One region of the Paenibacillus sp. DCT19 genome, then DNA from elsewhere that is predicted to be linked to it. Evidence: riboswitches for the same ligand, from Rfam matches in the RefSeq annotation. Region 1 holds a riboswitch; each other region holds the start of a gene.
The links. Region 1 has a riboswitch for cyclic di-AMP ahead of DMB88_RS00150 (resuscitation-promoting factor). Riboswitches for the same ligand answer to the same signal wherever they lie in the genome.

Region 1 (10,303 bases):
CCGCTCTCCAAACCAGATGAATTCAATTTAGGATTTGCGTGCTGCCTGCTCGGCGAGTTGGATCGCTCGCTTCACCATGTTGCCCGCATCTTTGGCCTTGATACCGCCCCAGCCTTCTTGCTGGACAGTATCGTAGAAACCGAGGTCTTTCGCCAGTTCGTATTTAAGCTCCTCTGACATTACACTTCTTCTTCTGCGGCTCATACAACCATCCCCCTTAGATTAAGCTCATCAATTAGTCCAGTTCGTTAATTGGCAGAAATGACGGACGAGCAGGCTCAAGATTGTGGAGAAACAATCCTAAGGATCACTTGAACCTGTCTATGTAGTATGTCGTAACTGCTTAAACCTCATTCCTAATAAGATGGGGAGATGGAATTCCTCATTTATGAAAATAAAAAAGCGATCCGCCTTGTGGGGCGAATCGCCTGTAAAACGATGCTTACGGCTCCATATAAGAACTATGCGTCTGGCTGCCTGGATCAAATACCATGACTTCCACCGACTCCGTAAGTATATCTGCATAACTATAAGATACTCGCTTGAAGGTTTCTTGTTCCTCATCAAGCTTAACAATAAAAACAGAAGGGTACGTTTCTTCCAATACACCCGTACGCTCGATAGTCTTACGGCGGCCACCATTAGCCCGCAACATAATTTTCTGACCTATATGAGCGTCGAGATTGCGTTTGATATCCAACAGCGTATTTTTAGCCATTGTCGACGACCACCTCTTTTCTTGTCCATTATACCTTAATTTACAGTCTATGTCAAATCAAAACCAATTATTATATCAGCATGGAAAAGTTCCTGTCAATGAATTTTTTTGCAAATAAAAAAAGCCCCAAACTGGGACTTTCTTCGCACAACCTTAAACCGCAGATGGGTTCACTTTTAACGTGGACAAATCGTTCAATCCAGGTAACCCGACACGGTAACTGCCACGCGTTTCTACACCACCCACGCCTTGGCTTCCGCTAATGGTATTATGCAGAATGTCATTCATATTCACCGTATCTCTGACTGAAGTAAAGGAGGCTTTGGCCGCCACATATACCGGATCAAGCGCATGAATCAGAATTCTGCCTGGTGAACTGGCGAAGTTCGCCCCTGCCCGCAGCAGAGCCTCAAAATGAGACTGACACGCCCCTGCAACGATCGTGAGCGCATCCAGGTGACGTTCGTACTGCCGAGCAACCTGGATTGCTGCCACAAAGTTCTGAGAGTTCTTGTAGCTTCCCAGACTATACAGATCGTAAGGCTGGCGAGTCTTCAGCACGCCATCATGTCCTGTAATAACCACAATGTCCGGCCGAACCTTAGGTAAAAGATGATACAACGTATCGGCCATAGCAGACTCGTGTACATACTGTCCCTCTGCAGGAACGCGAAGCTGCTCGTAGAGATTCATGCTTTTTTTCAAATAGTTTGGATCTCCGTCCAGATGAAGTACTTTGCCAGGCATCTCGAAATAAGCAGGCTCTTGCTGCTGAGTCCATTCCTGAACCAATCCTTCTCGATTACGCTCTGCCTGTTCCATCCGGTTTTGCTGCAGACGAGAAAGCGTCTGATGAGCCTTGACATGCGCCTGTCGGGTCTTAGCGCTCTGCGGTTCATATGGAACCTGTATTAAATCATCCACTGGGGAATCGGCAAGCAGTCGGAACTCGGTACCTTTAATGACGGCACTGTCCACCTGAAGGCCTTCCACCCGAAAAGTCACATCTCCACCGTATGACTTTCGAACGACCAAGTCTCCGATATTCATCAACATAATCACCTCTACCCCATCGTATGGGCTAGAACCCGGATTGGTTCATCCGAATTTAAATACATTACATAGCAAACCTACAATTCTACAGATCAATTTCATAAGAAGACCTGTTTATAAGGAGTCGCCTGTACTGGAAATGCCTATAGCGCTGCACGAACTCCAGCTTCCCACATCACCGTGCTTAACGTTGCATATTCCTCCAAGCTGAGAGTCTCGCCACGTCTAGATGGCTGAATGCCGGCCTGCTCCAATAATTGGTCAGCCTGCTCCCGATTATCCTTTGTAAAAAAGCGAGATTTTAGGTTGTTGGAAATGGTTTTTCTCCGCTGTGCAAAAGAGGCCTGTACCACCTCGAAGAAGTGTGCTTCATCTGGCACCTGCACTGGAGGTTGTTCCCGAACCTTGAGTTTAATAACCGCCGATTCCACATTAGGTTGTGGGATGAACACTGTTGGTGGAACAACACAGACAAGTTCAGGCACACTGTAGTATTGTACGGCAATACTCAGACTGCCATAGTCCTTGGAACCAGGTGCAGAAGCCATACGTTCAGCTACTTCCTTCTGAATCATGACCACGATGCTGTCCACGGGCAGCTTTTCTTCCAGTAGCTTCATCATGATCGGCGTTGTCACATAGTAAGGCAAGTTCGCAACAACGCTGACTTTGTCCACTTGACCAAAATCCGTTCGGAATAACTCCTCCAGATCCAGCTTCAATACATCACCATGATGAACCCGTACATTGGGATAAGGCTCCATCACTTCACCTAAGATCGGCAAGAGCCGCTGATCAATCTCTACTGCCGTTACAGGTCCTGCAACCCTAGCAAGCCGCTCCGTTAGTGCTCCGATTCCCGGCCCGATCTCAAGTGCACCTTTGGACTCGTCCAAATCTGCAGCGTTAACGATCTTGTTCAATATATTTTGATCAATTAGGAAGTTCTGTCCTAGGCTCTTCTTAAATGAAAATCCATGCTTCTGAATAATTTCTTTGGTTCGCTTGGGTGTTGCAATCTCCAACGTCTCTTCCATACCCTTCATTTACTTCACAATCCTTCACATTCGATTTGCGATAATGCGGCAGAGAATTCTTCTCGGGTGATCTGAAACACACTTAGCCGCTTGTGAAACTGCTTCCCGTTACAATATCCGATGCCGAGTATATTCCCCATCTCCATGCGACGTGCGGCAGCCTGGGGATGCACAATGAGCCCAGCAGCGATCAGATCCTCCCAATCAATCAGACTCGGTGCTCCTTCATAGGACGTATGCACACGTGCTAAGGCATGGCGAATAGCTTCTGGCGAAGCGTTCTCGACCCCGATATCTCCTTTGCGCGTTGCGTCAGCCTCAGGAATGAAGGCGTGCTTACAACCTGGTACCTTATTGGCAATAATTTTCCGTATCCGCTCGCCAGCATGATCTGGATCGGTCAGGACAATGACACCTCTTCGCTCCTGAGCAAGTGCAATGCGCTTTAGAATCCGCTGATTAATGGCTGAGCCGCCTGTTTCAATGGTATCCGCCTGAACGGCGCGCCTTATCGCCACCGTATCGTCACGTCCTTCAACCACGATCACTTCTTTTATCATGTTCCAATTCTTCCTTTCTAACGCAAAAAGAAGAGGAATATCCCTCTTCTCTGGCAAACGGCGGGCGAGACTGAATTCAGACCCTCCCGCCGCATATTCCGCATGAATCATTCATGCCTTATATTTTATAGCATTCCCATTTCAAAGTAAAACGATTTTAGTTTGCTTCCGGCTTCACCGGACCGATCACATAGACCGTTTTACCTTTTTTACGTCCGAAGTTAATGGCATGCTTCACACTGTCATAATATACGTCAATCTTATTACCTTTAATAGCTCCGCCCGTATCTTCGGCACGACGGAAGCCGAGACCTTCAATGTATACCCACCATCCGATGGGAATGACTTTCGGATCGACCGCAATAGTGCGACCTTCTGTTACCCGAGTACCGGAGGCTGTTTTGGTGCCAATGCCAGGCTCTTCAGAAGAATATGCCGTCATAGACACATTTTTGAGGACTTTAGAATATTTAAAAGAAGTACCTGAAACGGTAATAACTTTGCTGCCCGAGGCAGAAGATTTATCCGAGTTCGATGATGCTGTTTTTGTTGCTGTTTTTGTCTTCGAAGTGCTAGCTGATACCGTCTGGATTTCAGGCTCCTTCACGACAGGTACAGGTTTAGCTTTGGTTCCGACAGCGATGACCTTATCTACGCGATTGGTCGATACCGACTTGCCTACCATTTTCTTGGAGACTAATTCTCCATCTTGGAACACTTTCTCAATATGTTGTACGAGTGTACCTTCTTTACCACTTACGATGACGCGGTTGTCACCTTTGTACAAGCTAGGGTCAGCCGTTTTGATGACTTTGAATGCGATGGGCTGCTCCACATCAACTGTACGCTTTGTTACACGCACTACACGGATTTTCATATCCTCTTTGATTGAAGTTCCAAGTGCAGGGTAAACTTTATCATCGCTTGCAATTTCAATACCCGACTTTTGAATTACCTCTTCTACCGATGCATCGGTTGTATACAGAGTCTTGGTGTCTCCGTCTGCCGTAATATTTACTGGAATGGCCCGCTCAATAACGATGCGGTCTCCATCTGCAATCGCCCCATTCAAGGGCATGGATACCTGATCGTGAGGGCTGACTGTGATTGACTGCTCCTCTAACAATTCTTGAAGCATTCCTGTACGAGTCTCTACCGCCTGAGCTTTGCCATCGATAACCAGCGAAATTTGTTTCCCGGCCTGACCATAAACGACTAACAAGATCATGATTGTAAGCGCAATTGAGAATATCGCGATCAATGCCATTTGACGCATGTTCTCATGCTTCCACCGTAACGCGAAAGACTTACTGGATGATCGTGACTCATGGGTCTCTTCTGTTTGGAATGTGCCCACTTCTCCGTCCTCCTTCATAGCCTCGCCGTCTAGAGTAATGCATGATGTCTTTGACGCGACTATACCTGATTTTCTACAGAACACGGGTTAGACCAACCTAGCCGGTTCTGCACCATGAATCAATCTTCGCAACATGATGTCATCCTCCTGAATACTTACCGTATGATGACAGTATTTCTTTTATTCAAAAACAAAAAAAGCCAAAGAAAGAGTGTAAGAGGACTCTTTCGTGGCTTCCGAATGATTTTGAATATCGGAAATTCATGCACGAGGTTGCCTCTCTTTTTCCGCTTGCGAGGTTAGCTGTCGGGTTCGGGCGAAAGAGAGCCGCCCTATCTCCGGTCACCCGCTCATGGCGGACGCCCTTGAATTCACCCCGAGACCCAAAGAAGAAATCAAATAGTGGCTTCGCAGATCATTCCGCTGCTTTTGGGTCAGCGAACGATGCGCACCGGCTATATTCACCGATGTTTAAGCCCTATTGGTTCCCCCGCTCTCCGATAACGGAGACTCAGCGAGATTGATTCATGAAAGTAATGTTGTTCATCGGAAAGTGTCCCTTTGTTCATCCCCCGAACATCTGTCCAATTTTCCGCACAACAATTCACTGAAAAGATGATATCCTGTTTCGATGCATGTTGTAAAGCGTTGTTCAAGTACGTTTTTCTAAATATTTGGTTAAAATATTGTAATATTCTTGATTTATTTGGATCAAAAAGCAAATTACCTCCGTCTAGCTCACTTTTTCATCCCATTTGCTCCATTTTTTAACGAATACCAAATCGTTCCATGGCATTTTTGGTGGTTATTGCGGCAATTTCCTCTAGCGAAATGCCTTTAATTTCCGCAGCTGCTTCTGCAACCAGACGTACATGCGCTGTCTCATTTCGTTTACCACGAAATGGATGTGGAGTCAGATAAGGAGCATCTGTTTCAAGGAAAAATCGATCCATCGGAACCTTCTCCAGTACCTCTTTGGGTTGCTTCGCATTTTTGAACGTAATTGGCCCTCCGAATGAGAGGTGAAATCCTAGATCAAGACATAGTTTCGCGGTTTCCCAGCTACCTGAGAAGGAGTGCATTACTCCGCCAACGTCTCCAGCCTTTCTTCTCGCAAAATTTTTACAATGTCCTCATGTGCATCCCGATTATGAATGACGATGGGCATGTTCAACTCACGAGCTAGTCCAATCTGCTGTCGAAGCACACGCTGCTGTACATCCTTTGGTGACGTATCCCAATGATAATCTAAACCAATCTCGCCAATCGCCACGACTTTTTCATGCTTGCATAAAGATGCAATCCATTCCAAGTCACCTTCTTGCATCGTGATTGCATCCACCGGATGCCACCCAACAGCTGCGTAAATAAAGTCATATGTCTCGGCTAATTTCATAGTGGATGGAATTGTTTCTCGGTTAAAACCGACATTAATCATGCGGCTAATCCCTGCATCAACAGCCCGCTTGATCATAGCTTCACGATCCTCGTCGAATTGGGGCGCATCTAGATGGGTATGGGTGTCGAATAACATCATGTTTCGTTCTCCCTTTCTGTCGAATCAGAATAAATTGAATAGTGTATTCACGCTTATGCACGTGCAATCATATCTGATTAAATTTTTTTTAAAAAAGTGAATTTTTCAGTTAGATAAAATGGGCTTATAAAGGTTTTTTTTAAACGATTTGACCCTAACTACCTACAATATGTGGATTGAATTAGCGACAACATACTCTATATGTAGATCTGTTTAGGGAAATATAATTTTATAAAAAAACCTAAGATTACAAAATTATGTCGATCTACATATCCTCTCCATTAAAGCAGATTACTGTATCATGAGAACATCTCAGGTTAGAAATGCTTTTTAGCATAGCTACTTTGGCATAAAGCCGCACCACCCAAATCATGAGAAGTAGGGGCGCAAATGAGATGGCAACTCATGAAGAATGGCATCAACCTTGTTCTGTGGGTAGTATAGATGATGCTTTCCACGATGAATGCCACTGATTGAACGGACAATATCGGAAACCTCTGATAGCTCGTGCAGCTGGTCCTGCCGATCAAGCAACAAGATTTGCTTATCCGTCGATTCATTCGGACGAAACACATCATACGGAAGATCGGTCGGAAAATCAATTTCTAGATCATACTCAGGATTTAATCCTGCCTTGGCGAAAGCTTCTCGCATCTCTTCAATCGTCTCTACATCGATCTGTTCTACCTCTACATACTTATATAATCTGCGATCCATAAATCGTTCGCAGAGCTCACTTAGAACAGCATCGTCTTCTTTGCGCCATTGCATGAATGCCGTTTGGATCAATGCTTCGTCCAGTTGCAGATATTCATGAACAGCAAGTTCACCTTCAAACAACTGGGGCAAAGGATCAATCATGAAACGGAAATTAAATCCCTGCTTCACCAGCGTTTTAGCTCGTTTAAAAATTTGACGCAATATAATCTCAGAACTGCGGGTAACTGGATGGAAGTAGATCTGCCAATACATCTGGTACCTAGACATCAAGTAATCCTCCACAGCATGCATACCCGACTCCTTGACCACGATTCGTCCGTGGTAGGGACGGAGCATACGCAAAATCCGATCAAGGTCAATCGTACCATAGTTAACACCTGTGAAATACGCATCGCGAAGTAAGTAATCCATGCGATCAGCATCAAGTGGACTTGTAATCAAATTGACCACAATAGGTTTTTCGTACGTTTTTTGTATCACCGATGCAACCTTCTCTGGAAAATCTGGCGCATACCGTCTTAAGATGGCCCCTACCTCGGTATCGCCCATAATGATGCGGCAAGTCCAATCTTCATGATTCATATCAAATGCTTCTTCAATGGAGTGAGAGAATGGGCCATGTCCCAAATCATGTAGTAAGGCAGCACAGAGAGCCACAATCTTCTCCTCTTTCGGCCAATCCGAATAATGACTTCTTTCAAATTGTGAAATAATTTTACGTGTAATCTCGTACACACCTAGCGAATGAGAAAAGCGGCTGTGTTCTGCTCCATGAAAAGTCAGATACGATGTACCTAGTTGGCGAATCCGACGTAGGCGTTGAAACTCGGGGGTATTAATCAACTGCCAGATAATCGGGTCTTGCACATGGATATAATTATGTACGGGATCTTTGAATACCTTTTCCTCCGTTAAACGCTGTTCCATAATTGTCACTCCTTTTAGTTTATTTTATTTTGTTTTGTCGTTTCCGCCCCGAAATCCAACATTGATTCGACATACTTTGTCGAATGTTGTCGAACACAGGGGTTATAATGTTTTCCAAATCGACAAAGCTCACTTTCGTGTTTAAATGTGAAAAATAGCTTCTAATCCCTTACCCATCTTAATTTTATCAAAAACAGCCTTAATTTTAAGCTAATTTTAAGGTTGACTGTTTTGGGAATCGTTGGTATGATGGGTATCATAAAACATAAAATAATGTCGAATAATGACAATGATAAGTAGCTGAGAGGAGCACTGATTATAATGATGAAATCAACAGGTATTGTAAGAAAAGTCGACGAACTGGGACGGGTAGTTATTCCAATCGAATTGCGCCGTACGCTGGGTATTGGTGAAAAGGATGCTCTTGAGATCTATGTTGATGGTGAGCGCATCATGTTGAAAAAATACGAGCCAGCTTGTATCTTCTGTGGTAATGCTGAGAACGTAACTTACTTCAAAGGTAAAATTGTTTGTAACGAATGTATTTCCGAGATCCCTGCACCTGTGACAAAATAAGAAATATCAGGTATAATGGACTTATTCAATTGTTATTTCTAACCTTTTTATATTCCTTGATTGCCTTCCCGGTGTGAACCCCACCGCTGGAAGGTCTTTTTTTGTCTATTTACCCAAAGAAGCCTACTTGTCTTGCCTCTTGAGGCACATTCGAAGTAAGCGGTGGATTCAATATGACAACACATAGATTAACTATTGATGCCATATACCTGAATCAATTTCATAACTCATACCATTGATTCATTTATAAAATTTTTTTCCACCGCATCTCCGTTTTAATATTTCTTTAAGTTTCCAATTAAGGTTGCTTTAAGGTTTTTTTTATGTCACTCGATACATAGATTTGGCTGGATTTATAATAAAGCGTTATACACGTCTCTTTTCGTTAACCCTCGATCTGTACCCGTTTTCTTCATCGCATCCTTACGACCTAGACCCTCGGACTCATAATGGGCTACATGCTCTTCCAATGAAAGCTGTTGCCACCATGCTTCACGTTCTGCTTTCCGTTCATGCTCCTTGATCCCATCAACCAGAAGACAGTACTCTCCAAGTGGTGGATGCTCTTCGAGCCATTCGATACATTCTCGGATGCTACCTCTTGCAAACTCCTCATGGCGCTTAGTCAATTCTCGAGCCAAAACTACAGGACGATCACCCAAGATCTCTTCCAAATAGGATAGTGTTTTACGAATGCGGTGAGGTGACTCATAAAACAACAAAGTGCCGTTTGATTCGTCAAAAGCCTCCAGCACTTTTCGCATATCTTTTTTCTCTCGCGGCAGGAAACCACCAAAGGTGAATCGTTCTGTCGGTAGCCCCGACACAATCAGAGCAGACAATGCTGCATTCGGTCCTGGGATCGGAATGACACGAATTCCAGCTTCAATGGCAAGCTGTACTAGGTCAGAACCAGGGTCAGAAATAGCCGGTAAACCTGCATCACTGACGAGTGCCAAATTTTTTCCTTCTATTATATAGCGTATCAGTTCAGGCCCGCTTGCGGCCTTATTATGCTCATGGTAACTAAACAGCATGGAAGGTGTAATATCAAAATGGGTTAAGAGCTTTCTTGTCTGTCTCGTATCCTCGGCCGCGATGATGTCACATTCCTTCAATGTGTTGATCGCTCTGAAGGTCATATCGTCCAGGTTACCAATTGGGGTTCCGACCAAATATAAATTTCCTGAGCCTTCCGTTCGATCTACATAGCTTTTCTGAACGTTCAATGTCATCTATAGCCCTCCTTCCACGGGGTGCGATTTGTTTTGTGAGCCATAGTAGATATCCATAATCTCTTCACAGTAGGTTCCCTCTTCATTGTACACAATGAGTGGTGGAAGCATCCTTACTTCTGGCTTTCCATCCTTAGAAGCTTCTATTAATACCATATTTGCTTCTAGATGTGAGCGAGGATGAACCATTCGAATCCGTTTGGGTTCCAGTTTGTATTCCCGCATGAGAGAAATGATCTCGGCAATACGCTGAGGACGATGAACCATCGACACTTTTCCGCCATTACGAAGCAGTCTACTACACGCTTGAATCACTTCTTCCAATGTACATCCGATCTCGTGGCGTGCCATAGCTTGATGAGTATTCATCTTCAGATCACTGCCATTCAGTGGCATGTAAGGTGGGTTAACCGTTATTGCATCGTAAGCTGCATGTCCAGTCACTTTGACAAGCTCGCGCAAATCCCCTTCATGGATGGTGATCGACTCGCCCAGTCCATTGAGTTGCACACTACGTCTTGCCATATCTGCTAATCGTGGCTGAATCTCAATTGCCTCCAAATTAGCCTGTGTGCGTGTCGTT
Region 2 (10,303 bases), 2.9 Mb from region 1:
AGACTCTAAGCAGTACGATTTAGTTCATCTGATTAATATTTAAGTGCGTAATCAAAATTGGACTTTTTGAACAACCTCTTCAAGTTGCTTAAACTCGGACTGGATCTCTTCTAGCAATTCCGGCTGAGTTAATACATCATAAGCTGTTGTTGCAAGCGCTTTGGCACCCAGAATCATGCCGTCCAGCGCACGTTCCTGTAGAGCTAAGTCGCGGAATTCAATGGAATGCAAGGTATGAACTTCATCCACAACACGAATGTAAGGGTGAATCGCTGGACAACGAAGGGATACATTACCAATGTCCATCGAGCCATGATCATTGCCACTTACAATCTCTTCTTGTGGAATCCCGAGCTGAACTAAATTTTGGCTGAATGTGTTTGATAATCGCTCGTTGGTAACCATCTCATCATAAGAAGTTTCATAGTTGGACGTGACCAGCTTACATCCAGTCTGCAATGCCGATCCTTCAGCAATTTGAATCACCCGCTCAGTAAGGACATTCAATTCTTTACGAGTTGCAGCCCGTACATAGAATTGAGCAGAAGCATAATCCGGAATAATATTCGCGGCTTGCCCACCATGATTGATTACACCATGAATTCTAACTGTGCTTTTGACTTGCTGACGGAAAGCATTAATGCCATTAAAGGTCTGGATGACGGCATCGAGTGCATTGATTCCTTCATGCGGACTAGCAGCAGCATGAGACGATTTGCCATGGAATTCAAACTGCACAGCATCAATCGCGAGCGAGCTTCCTGATCTCTCAAAGGCATAGTAAGGGTGAGCCATAATGGCAATATCACAGTCATCGAACATGCCCGCCTCGGCCATAGGAACTTTGGCACCACGCGTCTCTTCGGCAGGTGTACCGAACACTTTAATGGTTCCTCCAACTTCATCGAGGATTGCCTTCAGACCTACAGCTGCACCGAGACTCATCATACAGATGAGGTGATGACCACAGGCATGACCAATCTCAGGTAAGGCATCATATTCGCACAATAAAGCAATGGTTGGCCCAGGTTTAGCTGCGGTGTAAGTTCCGATAAAAGCTGTATCAAGGCCGAGGATCGGTGCTTCTACTTCGAAGCCATGATACGTTAATTCTTCTTTTAAGCGAGCGGAGGCAAGATACTCTTCGTTGCCAAGTTCGGGATTTGCACCAATGTATGATGAAATTTCTTTAAAACGGGAAGCATATTGGTCAATAACCGTTAAAATGTGTGATTTAGTATGTGTCATAGTGGACTCCTTCTGCAAAAAAATAAAAATGTGAAATGATTATATCATGTTTGTTCATATTTTTCAGAAACAAGTCAAGATTTGTAAAAACAAAATGCATTGCATAATCATGCATTGTACTTTATAATGACTCAGGCATCGATATGAGGCTTAGGCATCATTTTTATGGGTAGCTATTTAGAAGCACATTATATCGAGTGAAGTAAAAACATGGACAAAGTCGTATACAAAGTATTGTAAGGGGAGAACAGGGTTGAAATTGATTAGTCGTTATACCATGATGCTGCTGACTTTTGTGCTGATGTTGACGGTTGCTGTACCAGCGGCACTCGCAAGCGGCACTACGGACAGTTCAGGCGGTAAAAAATTGGTGCTCGGCACAAGTGCCGACTTCGCGCCATATGAATTCCATAAAGTGATTAATGGAAAAGATGAAATTGTTGGATTTGATATTGAAATCGCAAAAGAAATCGCTGCTGATCTAGGAGCAGAGCTTGTCATTGAGGATATGGGATTCGACGGACTTCTTCCGGCACTCCAAAGTGGTCGTGTGGACTTAGTTATCTCAGGCATGACACCAACGGATGAGCGTAAGAAAAGCATCGATTTCTCTGATACGTATTATAAATCGAAACAAGTTATTATGATTCGCACCGAGGATACAAATAAATATCAAACGATGGCGGATCTGCAAAATGAAAAAATCGGGGTTCAAAAGGGTTCCATTCAGGAAACCATTGGACAGGGGATCTCAGGTGCCAAATTAACGGCATTGGATAAAATCTCTGATATCGTTCTGCAGTTGCAGACCAAGCGTGTAAATGCAGCGATTGTAGAAGATACCGTAGCTGCTGGTTATCTGGACGATGTCATCGGTCTTGCACCTATTGCGGTGGACGAAGAGCAGGTCGAGGCTGCGATCGGGATTCGCAAAGGCAATACAGAGTTGCTGAATGCCGTAAATAGTACGTTGGAACGTCTTAAGAGTGAGAATAGAATTGAAGAAATGGTAACGGAAGCAAGCCAATTGATGGCAGGTAAAGATACCAAAAATATTTTCCAAGTATTCTGGGAATACAAAAGCTTCTATGCTACAGGTATAGGTTACACCCTTTTGTTATCTGCACTCGGTGTATTATTCGGGGTAATCATCGGTTTGATTATCTGTATGTTCCGGATGCATGATATGGCTATTCTGCGTTGGATCGGTACAGCGTATGTTGAACTTATTCGCGGTACGCCAATGCTGGTGCAATTGATGATCATCTACTATGGATTGTCTTTAACCTTTGGAATTAACTTCTCAGCGCTACAAGCCGGTGTAATTACACTTTCCATTAATAGTGGTGCTTACCTTGCGGAGATATTCCGTGCAGGGGTTCAAGGTGTGGATCGTGGTCAATTAGAAGCTGCTCGTTCACTTGGAATGGGTAGAGGTGCAGCGATGCGCTACATTATATTGCCACAAGCGTTCAAGGCTGTCTTGCCTGCAATTGGTAATGAGTTCGTAACGATTATTAAAGAGTCCTCCATTATCTCAGTGATTGGTATGGTCGACATTATGTATCAGGCAAGTGTGGTCAAAAATATTACGTACCAAGGAATGAATCCATTCCTTATTGCAGCAGCCATTTATTTTGTAATGACCTTCATACTGTCCAAGCTGCTGGGACGACTGGAAAGGAAGTTGAATGCAAGTGATCGACGTTAGTCAATTATATAAATCCTATGGAAAAAATGAAGTGTTAAAGGGCATAGATGTAACCATTGGCAAAGGCGAGGTTGTCGTTGTCATCGGACCGTCAGGTTCGGGTAAAAGTACGTTTTTGCGTTGTCTGAACTTGCTTGAGCAGCCGACGTCAGGCGAGATCCTATTTGAAGGTGTTTCGATTACGGAACCAAAGCATAATATCAATGCTACTCGTGAGAAAATGGGGATGGTGTTTCAGCATTTCAACTTATTTCCTCACAAAACGATCCAACAAAACATCACAATTGCTCCAATCAAAGTAAAGAAACAATCTGTGCAGGAAGCAGATCAGATTGCCGCAGATTTGCTTAAAACGGTTGGGTTGTCTGACAAAAAAGATGCTTACCCTAACCAGTTGTCCGGTGGACAAAAACAGCGTATTGCGATTGCGAGAGCACTCGCGATGCAGCCACACGTAATGTTATTTGACGAGCCAACTTCAGCACTTGATCCAGAGATGGTTGGAGAGGTGCTTGATGTCATGAAACGCCTAGCAGAGAATGGGATGACGATGGTCATTGTAACACATGAGATGGGCTTCGCTCGTGAAGTAGGAGACCGGATTTTGTTTATGGATGGCGGCGTGATTATCGAGCAAGGAACACCTGATGAAGTGTTTGGTGCACCTAAAAATGCACGTACACGTGATTTTCTTGCCAAAGTGTTATAAGACCATGTTCTAAGCTGCGAAGGTATAAAGGTAGAAATGGAGTAGCGGAACGTAGGAAAAACTACGTGAGCAACGGACATTTCGGCTGAATTCCATATTAGACGTTGAGATGCTTCAGGGCATCCTTCGTAATCAAAAGCGGACTTTTTGAACCACCTTTTAAACTAAAAGTAAAAAACGGCCTTGTCGACATCATCGTTGACAGGGCTGTTTTATTTGTTCTTTTGGGAGTCATAAGCGAGAAGATTTATGAAATGAAAGGTAACTTTTTTGTCATTTATTCGTTAGAAATAAGCTAATAAAGGCACGGGAAAGGCTCCATTTATTAACCAAAATCTCGATAATGCAAACGTACTGGTAAGATTTACTACAACTTTAGGTTACAATATTGTGATATATTGTTCCTGCCGAAACTTCTGAGGAGGAAGTGCGGGGGATGTAACGATGCAGATACGACGATTGATGATCACGTACTGCTTGGGGTGAATTAGGGCGTACATAACGATAAAGTGCTGTGATTGAACCTATAGGGTGGTTTCCTCCATCCGAATCCGACAACTAACCTCGCAGGCATAATGAGGGAGGAAGACCATGTTTAACAAGAAACGTATTGCAAAAGCAGCAACAGCATTGCTGACAGCAGCTATGCTCATTCAGGCCGTTCCAGCTTACGCTGACTCTGTTCATGTGGCCAAAGAGGGAGATACTTTCTATACCTTATCCAAACAGTATGGTGTAGGTATGGAAGCACTCATTAAAGCAAATGCGAATATTTCACCTTATAACATCTATGGTGGGCTAAAAATTAATGTACCTGGACAAGCCAACACCGTCTCAGCGGCAGCCGCTCCAGCAGCCAAAGCAGAGACTAAAACGATCACCACAGCGAGTCTGGACGTCAATGCAGACAGCAAAGTGGTCGAAGCATGGGGCAAAACTTTTGATTACAGTAAAACGATTGAAATGAAGGCAACTGCCTATTCAGCAGATCCATCGGAGAATGGCAAATGGGGTGCAGTGGACTACTTCGGTAATCCGCTTGAGCTGGGTACAATCGCTGTAGATCCAAGTGTGATCCCGCTGGGAACGAAAGTTCTTGTGACAGGTCACACACACCCAGGACTGCCGAAACAAGCGTTTGTAGCTACGGCGCGAGATACAGGTGGTGCGATCAAAGGCAAACGCGTTGATATTTTCATTCCTGGTAGTAAACAATCCGTGAGCACATTTGGTTTTCAGGATGTAGAGCTTTACATTTTAAAATAACATATGTACCAGTAATCTAGGCGTAATCAAAAAGGGTGTCTTCCATTCACAGTCTGATGTGAGTAGAGGACGCCCTTTTTTAGTTAAACCTTGGATCAGACGATGCAGATGCAGTTATTCATCATTTGTGTTTACCGAAAGTTCATTATCGAAGTGATCTTGCAAAACGTTAATACTTAATTCACTTACTCTTCGAGATGTTTAACATTTCGTCCAATGTTACAAGACTATACCCTCGACTTCGCAGTTCCTCAATGATTTCTGGTAACGCATCAATTGTACCTTGCAGATTAGAGCCTACTCCACCACCTGCATGTTGAAGAATGATTGACCCGGGTTTAACCGCGGATAAGATGTTCTGCTTCACTTTGTCTTTGGAAAGACCTTTCCAATCGAGTGAATCCACGTTCCAGTTCACAATGCTATACTGCTGCTTTTGAGCCCACTGGAGTTGTTTTTCATTAATGTCCCCGTAAGGCGGACGAATCATTTTTGGCGTGTACCCGGTCAGATTGCGAATGATATCCCCGGTATGTAAAATTTGTTTGCGAAAATCATTCATCGTCAGCTTACTGAATTCAGGGTGACTATAGCTGTGGTTACCAATGATATGACCTTCACGAACCATGCGTTTAACCAGAGCCGGATGTTTTTCCGCTCGCTTGCCTACAATAAAAAAAGTCGCCTTGACCTTATATTTCTTCAGAATATCCAGTACTTGTGGTGTGAATCTTGGATCAGGAACATCATCAAAAGTCAGCGCAACCTGTTTCGTGGAAGGTCCATTTGTCTTGAACGTATCTGAATATTTCTGTCTAAGTTGACCTAGTGTGAGTTGTTCATCGCCCTGTGCGTCGACAGGTGTACTAGCTTGGTTCGGTTGAGCTGACAAATGAGCAGGTGCGAAAATTCCGCTCAGTAGTAGCGTGATAAATGATAATGCGATGAGGCGAATACGCATAATAGCAGCCCCCTTTTCCCAAAATGCGTTCTCTATGGTATGCCCGATATAATCTTGATTTATTCGACATGTGAGATGTTTCATTGTCAGTGACTCTAATCTTGTTCATAATTCGGACCATAACATGAGATAAAGAAAAGGATAGGTGGATCAGCATGAGTAAATATGATTTGAGTACCATTCGATTACAAGTTCTAGAAGTGGGACACGACAAAGTATTCTTGGTTACAGGCGGCGACGCACATATAGGCGCTGTAGCAACGTATTATGTAGATCACGAGCGGCTTAGTGGGGCTACGGTTCATGTTCCAGGACATAAGGAGCAGGAGCTATGTGAGAGGCTTGCACGCAAGGCGGCACATCAGTTGAAAGTTACGGTGACGGTCATAATGGGCATTCATTTTGATGCGATTACACGCATGCAGATTGATGAAATCGTGCAGACTGCAGAGAGACTCATTGATGAACATCTGCAAATAAAAGATGAAGTAAATGAATAATTTTACATGGTGAAGAAGTTTATCGTGATTTTTTTTGCTAAAAATGAAACGGGTTGAGGATTATCACGTATGTATGATTATATACAAGGATGTAATATCGACTAGGAGGAATAACATAATGTCCATTTTCAAACGTTTACGAGATCTAACGATGTCCAATATTAACTCCATCATTGATAAGGCAGAAGATCCAATTAAAATGACAGATCAGTATATCCGTGATATGCAAGAGGATTTGCAAGATGCAGAGAAGGCTGTAGCAGCACAGATTGCCATTGAGAAGAAGTTCAAGCAGCTATATGAAGAGCAAGAAGCTTTAGTGAAGAAACGCGAAGAGCAAGCGCATACTGCAGCACGTGCACAAAATATGGACTTGGCTCGCCGAGCGCTTGAAGAGAAGAAAACAGCTGAAGAAAAAATGGCTGAGTACAAAACAAGTTATGATCAGAACAAAGCTTCCGCTGACAATCTGCGTGGTAAGTTAGACGAGATGCGCAAGCAGTTAACGGAGATGAAAAACAAACGTGAGACGTTGGTTGCTCGTTATAACGCAGCGAAGGCTCAAACTGAGATCAATAAAGCTTTGAATGGATTCAGTTCTGACACAGCAAGCGCTGGAATGAAGCGTATGGAAGAAAAAATGATGCAAATGGAAGCACAAGCTGAAGCAAGCAACGAAATGTCCTCCAAAGGAAAATCCTTGGATGATGAATTCGAGAAGCTTGGTAAAGATCAGGCGGTTGAAGATGAACTGGCTGCATTGATGAAGCAGTACGAGAACAAGAACTAACGGTTGTGATGAAGTAAGAAAACTAGCGGAGAAGAGACATGTGTTTCTTCTTCGCTTTTAAATGCGGTTCATGTTGAAATGTGGGGGCTGTTGAAATGGATTTGAACATTTTGGCAATGCTGGTCTGGACGTTATCGGGTTCGGTTTTGCTGTTTGTCTTGATGTATGTGGATTCATTGTTTACGAAATACAAGGATTTTGCTGAAGTAAAAGCAGGTAATATGGCTGTAACCACCCGGATGGTTATGAAGCTTTTTGCCCAAGGTTATGTACTTGCGACCTCAATCTCGACCGCAGGACATCTTGGTGAGGCTTTGCTCGTATCTGTCGTTTCCTTTATTATTTTGCTCATTCTGGAGAACGGCGTGCATTATGTTATCCGTACAAGAGCCAATCTAGATCTGGATACAGGGATTCAGCAAGGGAAGACGGGATACGGTCTCTTCTCAGGTGCATTGCATATTGTAGGCGCATTAATCATTGCAGCTTGCTTATAAATTGAGAGTTAACCAACCTCTAGAAGATATAGAACGGGAGTTAATGGGCATGAGTGTATGGAAACGGATTAAAGGAATACTAGCTAAACCCGAACCGCCTCGGGCAGAGAAGACGATGTTACAGCTTGCACCTGGTGATATCTGTGAAGTCTCTCTTGTAACATATGAGGTTGTTGGGCGGGTACATCATCGTTCAAGAAATGCTGTCGTATTAACATTGCAGGATGGTACAGCTTTCAGACATTTGCACATTGAAGAACGTGAATTGACGCGTTATGCTCTCTACACACCTATTGATGGTCGTTTAGATACGCCTGATGAGGTGCCAACCTTATTAGATCTAGATGGACGCGCATACCACCTGGAGGAAGAATATGGAGGTATGGTGACGACTGCAGGCAGAACACCGTATGGTCAGGCAGGAGAGCAGCTCGTGTGGCAGTATCAGTCTGATGATCACAAGCTACTTCGTGTGGAGTGGCAAGACAGACGTTTTACACTTTATGAGGGTGAGGTTATCCTTCCTGCGGATATCAAAGTGATTCGTTCGAGCTAGGAGAGGTTCCCATGAAAAAACGCATGGCACATGGTTTAAAATTAATGTTTGTTCTTAGCCTTGTGATGTCACTGTTGTCCGCTTGCGGTGCACCAACCGTACAGGACACCTATCCACTTGAATCTGTGAGTGGTAGCGGTAACACCACATCCTATGTATACCGGGCTGCTGACCGTACCGTTCCAGAGGTTGCCCAGGAATTGTCTGAGCAGCGTCAGCCAGATCAGATTTCGGCTGAGAGTACCGAGCGGATGTTCCTGGTGTATCAGGATCAATATTACCATTTACAGCAGGATCCCAATAAAGCGGAAGACACGTTAATTGAAGTCGATTCCAAAGAATACGTTCGTCAGAACTACGATTCTTCCTTTTTACAGGGATATTTAACCGCTACGTTAATCGGAAATTTGTTTGATTCCTTTGGTGGTGGCGGAAACGGGAAATATCGTGGATATACAAACAAAGATACGTACAAACCAAGCGAAGGTACATATCGCGCTCCTACAAGTAATGACAAAAAGCTTGCTCCACCGATTACCGTGGATCGCAAAGGTTCAATTACTAGACGTGGAGGCGATACGGATACCAGTGTAGGTTCTGGTGGAGGTTTGTTTAGCCGTAAGAAGGAACCAAGTTCAGGTAAGATTGATCGCGGTAAAAGTGGCGGATTATTCGACTCACCCAAAAGCTCTTACAAAAAGCCAAAAACGAGGGTGGGCGGAGGCCGAATCATGAGGCGAAGATAGCAATGACTTTTCTAATTATTACATTGTAGTTCATAAAAAGAACAGCGAAGAGGTAAGTGGAGTAGAAATATAATCCACTATAACAATTAACCTCGGACGCTGTTCTTTTTTTATTGTTTCAGGATTTACGAACATGATTTGATTTGCGAATTCGCGGGATCGTTGTTGCGGGTTGTTTGCGAATCCAGCGAATAAAAGGAGTCATGCGCTCATGCTCTCGAAGAGCCTGAAGCGTAGTTAATCCCAATGTCATAATATCGCGGTTCGTGTAGAGGGAATGAATTTGTTTGTGGCAAGCAATACACAGGTTCGCGGTAGGCATCAAACTGCCACCCATCTGCTTGGGCGTAAGATGATGGACGGTTGTCTCCACAGGCTCTCTACCACATAATTCACATCGATCATTCACATGGGATTCCTCCATTTCTTCAGCATATTATGGTCAATCCATGAACAAATCATGTTATATCCGTTACAGAATAGGGATAACGCTTGTCACCTTATGACTTTCAAGCTACACTTTTAGTCATAGAGATTGCTCATTAGGAGGCTCGACTTCATTGAAATTAAACCCGCATACTGATGATATGACAAATGCTAAATTCAATCGAACGGCTGTACAGGTTTCCGATGCTCAAGCTAGAATTGCTGCCCATGTAAGACCAGGCACCATAGAAAAAGTGTCATTAGAATCGGCTCATGGACGCACGCTTGCAGAGAAGATCGTTGCACCACATCCGTATCCATTCTTCCGCAGATCAGGAATGGACGGCTATGCTATTGTAAGCAGCGACACGCTGCATGCTAGCAGTGAACAGCAAATCTGGCTTCGTGTTGTAGATGAAATTCCTTGTGGGTATACATCGGATCAGACGATAACATCAGGTACAACAGCACGTATAATGACCGGTGCACAGGTACCAGAAGGCGCAGACGCTGTTGTTATGCTTGAGATGACCGAGAGCAAAACAGAAAATGGCGAGCAATGGATTGGCTTGAAGCGTCATGTGCAGGCGAAAGCCAACATTACGCCAATTGGTCTTGAAGTAGAAGAAGGCCAGTTGCTGCTGGATGCAGGTACGCTGATCCAAGCGGGTGAACAATCCGTATTAGCGACATTTGGTGTAGCTGAAGTGCCTGTATTTCGACGTCCGAAGGTGGCGATCTTCGCAACAGGGACAGAATTGTTAGCATTGGACGAGCCATTGCAGCCAGGACGGATCCGTAACAGTAATAGTTATTTACTACGTTCACTCGTTGTTGAGTCAGGTGGTGAACCCATCATGTATGGTTCTATCGCAGATGATGTGGGAACCGCA
Region 3 (10,303 bases), 1.6 Mb from region 1:
TCTCATCGGACGACTCCGGTCAAACGTTTTGCGTTCCCATTCTGGGTGATGTGTATGATCTGCTCCTCCGCACATAACAATTCCTCCTTTGTTTTTCTTACAATAATGAAAGTTTTTGAATGTTTTTAAATCAGGACATAAACAGACGTGCGGGTAAACTTTCATGCCGGATTGCGTAGATTTCTTGCGCGATCCCGAAGCTGTGCATGTCATCTGGATCGTCTTCGCGGACTTGATTCCATTCCTGTTCAATGACGTCTAATAGCTTATGAATAAGCATCTGAGCTTCGGTCTGTCCGATGGGCAGAAGGCGCAGTGCGCTGTTCACATAGGCGTTGACGGAAGTGTAGAGATGTCCGATGACGGCTTCGTCCAATCCGATATCCAGCCGATGATTGATATAACCGTGAACGGTTGTGATCCCGCAAAAGGCACCATGCTCATGGATGGCGATGTCCATAAGGGAAAAGTCCATCCATGGATAGAGCGAACGTGCTAATTTCAGTAGTCGCTTACCCATTTTATGCCCGCTTTCCCTGAGTTCGCGTGGTGTGCGCTGGGCATGAACCTGTTTGTCATATAAGGCGAGAAGGGATGCGTTCTCCTCGTCTATTGCCTGGTAGACACCCTTGATCGCAAGTCCGTCGAGGCGAACAAGACTGGCATGGAGCTGACTGCGAATGAATGCTTCCAGTTCGGCCGTTGTCCTCACGGTTCCATCATGAGTGTAGGCTTCCAAGCCGAATGAATGTGAGAATCCACCGATAGGTAGAGCGGAGTCCAAGAGTTGCACGTAACGAAGTAGCTTCGTGCCGCTGTGCATCATGGGATACCTCACCCCTTTATCAAAACATGAAGTAACGCTGAGCCATGGGTAATTCATCTGCGGGTTCGCACGTAAGGAGTATACCGTCGGCACGAACCTCATATGTTTCGGGATCCACTTCAATGGTCGGGGTCACATCATTGTGAATCATGTCCTTTTTGCTCACTGTGCGGCAGCCCTTCACAGGTTCAACGCGCTTATGAAGTCCAAGCTGTTCTTTGATGCCGGCATCTGCCGCGGCTTGGGAAACGAAGGTGATGGAGCCTTTGGGCAATGCGCTGCCAAAAGCGCCGAACATCGGTCTGCCAAACACAGGTTGGGGTGTTGGGATCGAAGCATTGGGATCACCCATCTGGGCGAAAGTGATCATACCTCCCTTGATGACCATCTCGGGTTTGACGCCAAAATAGGCGGGATTCCAAAGTGTTAGATCGGCGAGTTTACCAACTTCAACGGAGCCGACGAGATGGCTAATTCCGTGGGCGATAGCTGGATTAATCGTATATTTTGCGATATACCGCTTGATACGATCGTTATCGGCTCTCGCATCGGGATTAGTGTCCAGTTTGCCGCGCTGTTTCTTCATTTTGTCTGCCGTTTGCCAAGTTCGTATGATGACTTCTCCAACACGTCCCATAGCCTGGGAGTCGGAGCTGATGATGCTGAATACACCAAGATCATGCAAAATATCTTCAGCAGCAATGGTCTCGGGTCGAATCCGAGAATCTGCAAAAGCAACATCCTCAGGGATAGACGGGTCTAAATGGTGGCAGACCATTAGCATATCCAAATGCTCTTCTACCGTATTTCGTGTGTAAGGTCTGGTGGGGTTAGTGGAAGAAGGGATAACGTAGGACTCACCGGCTGCTCGAATAATGTCTGGTGCGTGCCCGCCGCCTGCGCCTTCTGTGTGGTAGGTGTGTATGGTGCGACCGTTAATGGCTGCGAGTGTACTTTCCAGGAATCCGGTTTCATTCAATGTATCGGTATGGATGGCTACCTGAACATCATGCTCGTCAGCAGCGGTCAGACAGGCATCAATGGCACTCGGGGTTGTGCCCCAATCTTCATGGAGCTTGAGGCCGATTACACCTGCTTCGATCTGTTCAACTAAAGGTGCTGTAGAGGAGCTGTTTCCTTTGCCAAGGAAGCCAATATTCATAGGAAAGGCTTCTGCTGATTCCAACATGCGATGGATGTGCCAAGCTCCTGGTGTGCAGGTCGTTGCTTTTGTTCCGGTGGCAGGCCCTGTGCCGCCGCCAATCATTGTGGTAACTCCAGAAGATAATGCTGTCTGAATCTGTTGTGGGCAGATAAAATGGATATGAGTATCGATTCCACCGGCGGTTAAGATCATTCCTTCGCCAGCAATGATCTCCGTGGAAGCGCCGATAACGAGTGGAGGATCGACTCCGTCCATCGTGTCGGGGTTGCCGGATTTTCCTATAGCGCAGATGAGTCCATCACGGATGCCGATATCTGCTTTTACAATTCCCCAATGATCGATGATGATTGCGTTGGTGATTACAGTATCGGGGTGCCGTCACTGCGAAGGGCAGATGTGGATTGACCCATGCCATCACGAATGACTTTGCCACCGCCGAACTTGCTCTCTTCACCGTAGACGGCATAATCATGTTCAATCTCGGCCCAAAGATCGGTGTCTGCTAGTCGGACGGCATCCCCGGTTGTGGGTCCAAACATGGAGGCGTATTGCTCACGGGTCATTGATTTCATGGGGAATCACTCCCATTCTGCTTGAGTGGTGCAAAAGTTTTCAGGAAAGTGTCTAACTTCTGGGTGTCGGGAGGGGTATATATAGCGCCTTCGGTTAAACGGTTGAAACCATGAATTTGTCGTTTGCCGCCAAAGGTTGTAAGCTCAATAGGTTTCTCTTCGCCAGGCTCAAACCGAACAGCGGTGCCTGCGGGGATGTGTAGACGATGTCCGTAAGCGGTTGTGCGATCAAAGTCCAATGCGGCGTTAACCTCATAGAAATGCACGTGGGAACCAACTTGTACGGGGCGATCCCCACGGTTCAAGACAAGTAATCGCACTGTTGGGCGATCGGGATGACAGATGATGTCGTCCTGCTTCAAACGATATTCACCAGGGATCATGGCGTTCTCCTGCCTTTCTTAGCGTATGGGCTCGTGTACGGTGACGAGCTTTGTGCCATCGGGAAAAGTAGCTTCTACCTGTACCTCGGGAATCATATCAGGTACACCTTCCATACAGTCCTCGCGTTTCAAAATGGTACCTCCATATCGCATTAATTCTGCAACACTCATTCCATCACGCGCGCGCTCCATGAGTTCAGAGGTCAATAAGGCGATAGCTTCGGGAACATTCAACTTAAGTCCTCGACCTTTACGCTCTCGGGCGAGGTTAGCGGCTACGGTAATCAGGAGTTTTTCTTTTTCCTGCTCAGTCCAGTGCAACGTAATCCGACCTTTCCCTTATGAAGTCTTGATCTCCTATATAAGTGAATAAAATCATGTTCATCTTATATAATTGTTATGTTAAATATACTCACACAGGGTAGGTTCGTTGTCAATGTAATTTGAATAATATTGGTATTTTCTATGAGCGGAAATTCATAAACGTGTTATGTATAGTAACATTGGGAGTTTGTGTTTTCTTTTGATACAACTTTAACAGTCGATTGGATTCTAACCCAGAATTCCGGAATATTGTGGGTACACCCTGCGGATGCAGTCTGGGCAAATGTCATGGGTGAACTCGGCATGGGTGTGCTTTTTGAGATAACTCTCGACGGGATTCCATGTATCCTGTTCGTCCTTAATTTGTTTACATACAGCACATATGGGAAGGAGTCCGCGTAGTGTGCGTACCTCGGATAATGCTTGTTGAAGTTGTTGCTCGGCCTGTTTCTGTTCTGTGACATCGGTGTGGGCGATTAGGGCTAGTTCGGAAGTGCAGGGTGAGTTTGTTGTGGGTAAGGGAGTGAGTTCTAAGCGGAACCACCTCTGTTTCAAGTTGGGCAGGTGGATCGTGATGTCGTATGTATGGTTACTGTCAAAAGGTGTACGAATGTTTTTGAGTCGCTGGATCGTCTTATTGCTCTGATGATCTCGATCAGGTGATGTCCATGCTTCTAATAAGTTGAGATAAGGGAGCGTGCCGGATGCCGAATAATAATACGCTGGTAAGTGCATGTAGTCATGCAATTGGCCAAGTCCTTGTTGCCAAGCGTTGTTGCAGCTACGAATAGTCCAATGGTGATCTACAATAATGAGCTGGTGGCGCATATATTGATAAGATAACTTCTCTAGATCGGTTGTTAAGTAACTCATTGTGTGAAACCCTCCTTGTGGTCAGTTGGCGCATAAGACATGGTGCTCTGCTAGCGGAGATCGTCTGGAATTTGTAAAATATCTGCGACCTGATTGCGGAATCGGGTAGCCTTGCGTGTGCCGTGAATTAGATTCGATAGACGGTATGGTGGAATGTCGTGTTGTTCGCAAAATGTTTTCTGATCCATCTGGAGTTCGGTTAAACGGCGTTTGATAGCCCATCCGAATGGGGTCACGGGTTTCTTTTTGTTCAAAAGGGTTCACCCCTAGGTTAAAAGTAGTATTCAGTCGCTCCTTTTTCGGGTAAAATGTAGGGAGATGCGAGCTGTATATTACATTATATACGTTATTGCGTCATGTAACAATTAAAAAAGACGGAAATAAGTGTATTTTATGATTTAAAATGACGTAAATTCGCAAATTCATCCATAAATGAATCGCAAAAAAACACGCCAACAAAGGAGTTGCGGCGTGTTTTTGTTCAATTAGAGGTGTGTGTTGCGTATGGTGCGTGGATGCGTAAGTGAGTTGTTATGCTTTGAAAGCGTGTAACCCGGCTCCAAGCATGTGGAAGCTTGGGAATAGAGACTTCATTGACGTCGTTGTTGCTTGAGTTGGTTCATCCGCAGCGGAGGCGCTAACGGTGTTCCATTCATGCTCCAGGTCTGCGGTCAGGTGAACCAGCAGTTCCTGTATGTTTTGACGATCGAGGGGAGGGCTTTCGAGGCTTCAATTATGCATGCGTTTGAGGCTGAGTGGAGATAACCGAGTACCGCCTCCTCGACGGGGATATCAAGGTGGTGGTTAATCCAGGCGTGAACAGTGGATAGGCATCCAACTGAATTATAGGTGGACAGCGTGTGTTCGAGTTTTCTGAAGTCGATCCAGGGATGGAGAGCTTGAGCAAGCTTGATTAACCGTTTGCCCATAGCGGAGGACTGTTCCCTGAGATCTGGAGGGGTTCGCTGGACGTGAACCAGTTTGTCAATAAGAGCTGTTCGCCATGTATCCTTCTGATCTGCTGCGCTGTAGATTCCCTTAATCGCCATTCCTTCAAGGCGGACAATGCTTGGATGCAATTGACAACGCATGAACGATTCCAGGTCTGCTACGTCACGGATTGATCCTTCTGCTATAAGTGCATCCATGCCGAATGAATGAGTGAACCCTCCGACTTGAATAGAGGAATCAAGCAGTTTGACATAATCGAGCAGCTTATTCCCACGGTTCACAATCTTTCGCCTCCTATGTTCGTTAAATGTTAATATATATAACATTTTATTGCGTTTAGATGCTGTTTATGAGTTTGAATCCGAATTATATGATATATATAATCACATAATTATCCGCTTTTTGTCAATTAAATCTTGTTATTTTTATTTAAATTTCTTTATTGTGTTAATTATAGTAACATAATGAGTTATGTGTTGAAGTGCGTAATGATATTCTTGTTTATTGGAAGGGAAGTAGGTCGAATTCAAGGATATGCAACTGCTGTGGGAATATGACGATTCATGCAGTTAGAGGTGGAATATCGTGTGAAATAACTGAAATTAAAAAGTGCTTTACTTTTATAATGAAACCCTGTATAATCAATTTTGTTGCCGATAATTTACGACATGCGGTCGTGGTGGAATGGCAGACACGCTATCTTGAGGGGTAGTGGGCGTATGCCCGTGGAGGTTCGAGTCCTCTCGACCGCATCATAATGCAAGATAAGAAGAAGCTTCCGAACATGGAAGCTTCTTTTTTTGTTTCTAACGTTTTATTTTATTCTAATTTCATTAAGCCTGAAGAATGTTGTTCAGTTCTCAAAGATCAAACTTGAAGCAGACGTAAAATTTCGCCATCGATGACCTTTTCACTAATTCGCATAAAACCTAACGATTCGTACAATTTTCCGGCAATCGTAATTCGAATTCGCTAACATATTTAGATTCCGCAATCCAATAAACGACAGGTGCAGGAAATAGAGCAAGCTGTTCTGGCTTAACTTTAAGCTGAGTACATGCATACCAATTTTCAATAGTCACAGGTTGTAAATCGATAAGTGCGTTTTTCATACCACATCACTCCTCTCAACAGAACACTCTAATGTCTATCATAAGTTCTTATGTCAAAATAAGCTCTTGAGTGCAAAAAAAAGCCACCGACTAGAGAATTCCTGCTTAACGCTAGGGTCTCCGGTTAGATGGCTGTTGGTTGTTCAATTTATTTCAATAATTTCTCGATGTCAGCTTCAATCTGATCAGGAGTTGTTTTGGGTGCGTAACGCTTTACGACACGTCCGTCTTGATCTACTAGGAATTTAGTGAAATTCCATTTGATTGCTTTGGAGCCGAGCAGGCCTGGAGCCTCTTTGGTGAGATGCTGGAACAGGGGGTGAGCGTTCGATCCGTTGACATCGATCTTCTCGAACATCGGGAAGCTTACACCATAGTTCATTTGACAGAACTCAGCAATATCATCGGATGAGCCCTTTTCCTGTGCAAATTGATTGCTCGGGAATCCAAGGACTTCAAAATTGCGGTCTTTGAATTTATTGTACAGCTCTTGCAGTCCTTCGAATTGTGGTGTCAGTCCACACTTACTAGCAGTATTCACAATAAGCAGCACTTTGTTTCGGTATTGAGACATTTCTTGTTCTTGGCCTCGAAGGGTATTTACTTTGTATTCATAAACGGTCATGAAAATCGCCTCCAGTATCGAATGAATTAATCCTATTTCGTATATATCTATTATATTGGTTGCAATTAAATAATGCAAAACTAATATTAGATAATTCTAGTTTTGGTGCATTTGGGAGTTCGAATCGGTCTCCATAGGGACGAATAGGCAGATGATTTCTGTGATCACGAGAATTAGAGAGCTTTGAGGAGATGGATGTAGCAAAAATATGTTGTAAGCGATATCATTGGGTTGAAACGGCATAAATCCGTCGATTCGGTGATCTGTGTACACTTTACATCAACATGACCTCGGTGTATGATTCATATCGTAATTTCTAATTTAATTTCTATTGTACATGAAAAAACGAAACAAACGATAATATCGATCTAATCAGTCATGATGTAAGAACGATGTTTTAATCGCTGAGTTTCCATTCATTCATGGGTGGAAAACGGGGGAACCAAAAGGATGCGCTGTTCTAGGGCAGTATGGATCCATGGGGTGAATTTTCCGGTAACAGCCGGAAATAGGGCGACTCTCGCGCCCGAATCCGTCAGCTAACCTCGTAAGCGTTAAAGGGAGAGGCAACAAGCCGTACGCTGGTTCATGGTGTTTTTGCCATGGATTCTTTAAGAAGCGTCCGGGAGGCCTTGGTCCCCACGCTTCTTTTTTGTTGTCTTTTCACGCTAAGGGAGGAACGAATGATGGATAATGAGATGATTTTAGTAACTGCTCCGAACGAAGCGGGGCGCAAATTTATCAAACTATTGATGTACAAAAAAATGCCGTTTGCCGTTCTGACCAACAGTGCAGGGGAAGAGCGGAAACTCCGGAAGTTCGGGGTAGAGCATGTCATTCGCATGAACACGGCTGCGGCTGAAAAATGGTTTTTGCCTCAGAGCAGTGTAGGCAATGTTTTTATTTTCGAGAATAGTCTCAACTTGACCTGCCGTTATTTGCAGATCTGTCGTTCGTGGACATCTAAGTCACTGTGTGTGATTACTGAACAGAGCCATCCAAAAGGAATTTATCGAGGCATGGGTGCCGATCGGATTGTCTATTCATTAAACGGAGAAGTAGGCTTCCTACTTAACGGTTGATGCTGCAACCGATGATTGCTCCCTTGTCAGGTGCCTGATATAATTGAAATAATAGATCATTAAACTTATGAACAAATGGTAAACGGAATTTTGAGGAGACTCATGCATGAAGTGGGTCTTCTTTTTTTATTGTTCAGGGGATGCAGCAAGAGTTTCCCATAGCTGACAAGGAGGAATAGATGTGCCGGATGTACGTGGGTTAAAATGGTTGTTCTTCGATGTAGGAGATACGCTAGTAGACGAATGGGAGCCTGTAGACGATATTATCGGTCAGTTCGTGAGAGAAGCCTGTGCGCTTGGATATCCGGTGCAGATCGAGACTGTGCGGGAGATATTTGTCACCTGTTACCGAAACTACGAGCCGTGGCCAATGAAAGTGGCGATACGCACGTTGATTAGCGATGAACAGCATAGAGAGCAGATTCAGGCTAAATTGAAGTTTCGCAAAGAGCTTGAGCAGCCCTATGCGTGCGCAGGTTCAGTGCTCAAATCACTGTCACGGTTTTATCGCATTGGCATCATTGCTAATCAGAGTCCAGGTACGGAGGAACGGTTAGAGCGTTACGGATTGCGTAAGTATGTGAATGTGCTTGCTTGCTCAGCTGAAGAAGGAGTGTCCAAGCCTGATCGTGAACTGTATGCGGTGGCATTGAAGCAAGCAGGGTGCAAGGCTGAGGAAGCGGTTATGATCGGAGATCGCATCGATAATGACATCGTTCCCGCGAAGAAGCTTGGAATGCGAACGATACGCATTTTACAGGGGTATGGACGGTTCCAGCCTGAGCTTGAAGATCAGGATCACCCGGATTGGACAGTTGATAATCTAGAGCAGCTTCTTCCTTTGCTTCTACCAGATCAAGACTAGGAGATATACTCCAAAATAAGATTTATAGCTGATGACCCTACTAGAGCATATCGTTCTAGAAAAGGATAAAAAAAGAGCCGACCCATTTCAAGTGAACATTTCACTTGGATGAGTGGGCTCTTTTTATTTGAATTAAAACAGCGCGATGGTCTGAATAATGAGGTACACATTCAGGACAACGATGACTGCAGCGATGATCCAGGACGTAATTTTCAACCACAGTTTGTTCGCGAATGCACCCATACTCTTCTTATCGCTCGTAAACATGACCAGCGGAATAACCGCAAAAGGAAGCTGTAAGGAAAGTACGACTTGGCTTAGGATCAACAGTTCCTCTGTTCCGTGCTCTCCTGCGATAGCGGTCACGATTACGGCAGGAATAATTGCAATCAGGCGAGTGACTAGACGTCGCAACCATGCAGGGATTCGAATGTTAAGGAACCCTTCCATAACAATCTGTCCAGCGAGAGTACCGGTAAGTGTCGAGTTCTGACCTGATGCCAACAGGGCAACGCCGAAGAGAACACTTGCAACAGTGGTACCAAGCAGAGGTGTGAGCAGATGGTAAGCATCTGCAATCTCGGCAACCTGTGTCATACCGGCACTGTGGAATACTGCCGCTGATACGATCAAGATCGCTGCGTTGATGAACAGCGCGAGTGTAAGTGCAATCGTGGAATCCATCGTTGTATAACGAATGGCTTCTTTTTTACCCTGCGGTGTCTGTTCGATCTGACGTGTCTGCACAATGGAGGAATGCAGATACAGGTTATGCGGCATGACGGTAGCTCCAATAATACCGATGGCAATATAGAGCATAGCCGGATTCTGAAGGATTTCAGTGCTAGGTACAAAACCGTGAAGCACTCCGCCCATATCGGGTTTTGCCAAGAACAGATCAATACCGAAACAAAGGGCGATAGTCGCCATAAGCACAATTACAAGGGTTTCGAGCGCACGGAAGCCTTTATTCTGTAACACTAAGATTAATAGTACGTCCACAGCTGTAATAATCACGCCGTATAACATCGGAATGTTGAACAGCAGCTTCAAGGCAATAGCGGAACCAATAACTTCCGCGAGATCGGTGGCTGCAATGGCAAGTTCGCAGAGTACCCAGAGCATAATAACCACCGGCATACTGAAGCGTTCACGACAGGCTTGAGCTAGATCGCGTCCTGTGACGATCCCGAGCTTACCCGCGAGTGATTGCAGCACAACAGCCATCAGGTTCGAGATCAGAATTACGGACAGTAGTGTATAACCAAACTGTGAACCACCTGCGATATCTGTTGCCCAGTTGCCGGGGTCCATATATCCAACAGCTACCAAGTAGCCTGGGCCAACAAAGGCGAGGAATTTTTTCCACCAAGCTGCGTTCTGAGGAACCTTCATGGAGTTGTGAGCTTCCCCGAGGGAAGGAGCCATTCCAGCCGTGGATAGTGATTCTCTGGAAGGGGCGTTAAACGGATTTCTTTTACTCATACAATAATCACCTGACTTTGAAATAATGATGTGACAACAT

Region 2: linked by a shared signal. The riboswitch ahead of DMB88_RS13585 (3D domain-containing protein) and the one ahead of DMB88_RS00150 (resuscitation-promoting factor) in region 1 are both predicted to bind cyclic di-AMP.
Region 3: linked by a shared signal. The riboswitch ahead of DMB88_RS07045 (hypothetical protein) and the one ahead of DMB88_RS00150 (resuscitation-promoting factor) in region 1 are both predicted to bind cyclic di-AMP.

The regions. Positions count from the first base shown of each region.
Region 1 is NZ_CP029639.1:28,481-38,783, reverse strand. Features, by position in the region: gene DMB88_RS00175 (small, acid-soluble spore protein, alpha/beta type) at 28-204, opposite strand; gene veg (biofilm formation stimulator Veg) at 443-718, opposite strand; gene yabG (sporulation peptidase YabG) at 872-1,768, opposite strand; gene rsmA (16S rRNA (adenine(1518)-N(6)/adenine(1519)-N(6))-dimethyltransferase RsmA) at 1,915-2,817, opposite strand; gene rnmV (ribonuclease M5) at 2,823-3,368, opposite strand; gene DMB88_RS00150 (resuscitation-promoting factor) at 3,526-4,725, opposite strand; cyclic di-AMP (ydaO/yuaA leader) riboswitch at 4,998-5,252, opposite strand; partial or broken gene DMB88_RS00145 (TatD family hydrolase) at 5,493-6,262, opposite strand; gene DMB88_RS00140 (HD domain-containing protein) at 6,632-7,909, opposite strand; gene DMB88_RS00135 (AbrB/MazE/SpoVT family DNA-binding domain-containing protein) at 8,231-8,485, shown strand; gene rsmI (16S rRNA (cytidine(1402)-2'-O)-methyltransferase) at 8,839-9,720, opposite strand; gene DMB88_RS00125 (tRNA1(Val) (adenine(37)-N6)-methyltransferase) at 9,721-10,303, opposite strand, start outside.
Region 2 is NZ_CP029639.1:2,976,990-2,987,292, forward strand. Features, by position in the region: gene DMB88_RS13570 (M20 family metallopeptidase) at 52-1,248, opposite strand; gene DMB88_RS13575 (ABC transporter substrate-binding protein/permease) at 1,502-2,959, shown strand; gene DMB88_RS13580 (amino acid ABC transporter ATP-binding protein) at 2,946-3,668, shown strand; cyclic di-AMP (ydaO/yuaA leader) riboswitch at 4,064-4,257, shown strand; gene DMB88_RS13585 (3D domain-containing protein) at 4,314-4,934, shown strand; gene DMB88_RS13590 (polysaccharide deacetylase family protein) at 5,116-5,895, opposite strand; gene DMB88_RS13595 (prenylated flavin chaperone LpdD) at 6,051-6,395, shown strand; gene DMB88_RS13600 (PspA/IM30 family protein) at 6,514-7,185, shown strand; gene DMB88_RS13605 (DUF350 domain-containing protein) at 7,281-7,682, shown strand; gene DMB88_RS13610 (DUF4178 domain-containing protein) at 7,732-8,238, shown strand; gene DMB88_RS13615 (DUF4247 domain-containing protein) at 8,250-8,984, shown strand; gene DMB88_RS13620 (HNH endonuclease) at 9,103-9,408, opposite strand; gene glp (molybdopterin molybdotransferase MoeA) at 9,572-10,303, shown strand, end outside.
Region 3 is NZ_CP029639.1:1,602,709-1,613,011, forward strand. Features, by position in the region: gene ureG (urease accessory protein UreG) at 1-75, opposite strand, end outside; gene DMB88_RS06995 (urease accessory protein UreF) at 131-826, opposite strand; partial or broken gene ureC (urease subunit alpha) at 846-2,563, opposite strand; gene DMB88_RS07005 (urease subunit beta) at 2,560-2,946, opposite strand; gene DMB88_RS07010 (urease subunit gamma) at 2,965-3,267, opposite strand; gene DMB88_RS07015 (hypothetical protein) at 3,499-4,143, opposite strand; gene DMB88_RS30900 (hypothetical protein) at 4,194-4,397, opposite strand; gene DMB88_RS07025 (urease accessory protein UreF) at 4,815-5,375, opposite strand; tRNA gene DMB88_RS07030 (tRNA-OTHER) at 5,765-5,846, shown strand; gene DMB88_RS07035 (hypothetical protein) at 6,024-6,206, opposite strand; gene DMB88_RS07040 (glutathione peroxidase) at 6,355-6,831, opposite strand; cyclic di-AMP (ydaO/yuaA leader) riboswitch at 7,224-7,400, shown strand; gene DMB88_RS07045 (hypothetical protein) at 7,515-7,913, shown strand; gene DMB88_RS07050 (HAD family hydrolase) at 8,095-8,778, shown strand; gene DMB88_RS07055 (Nramp family divalent metal transporter) at 8,911-10,206, opposite strand.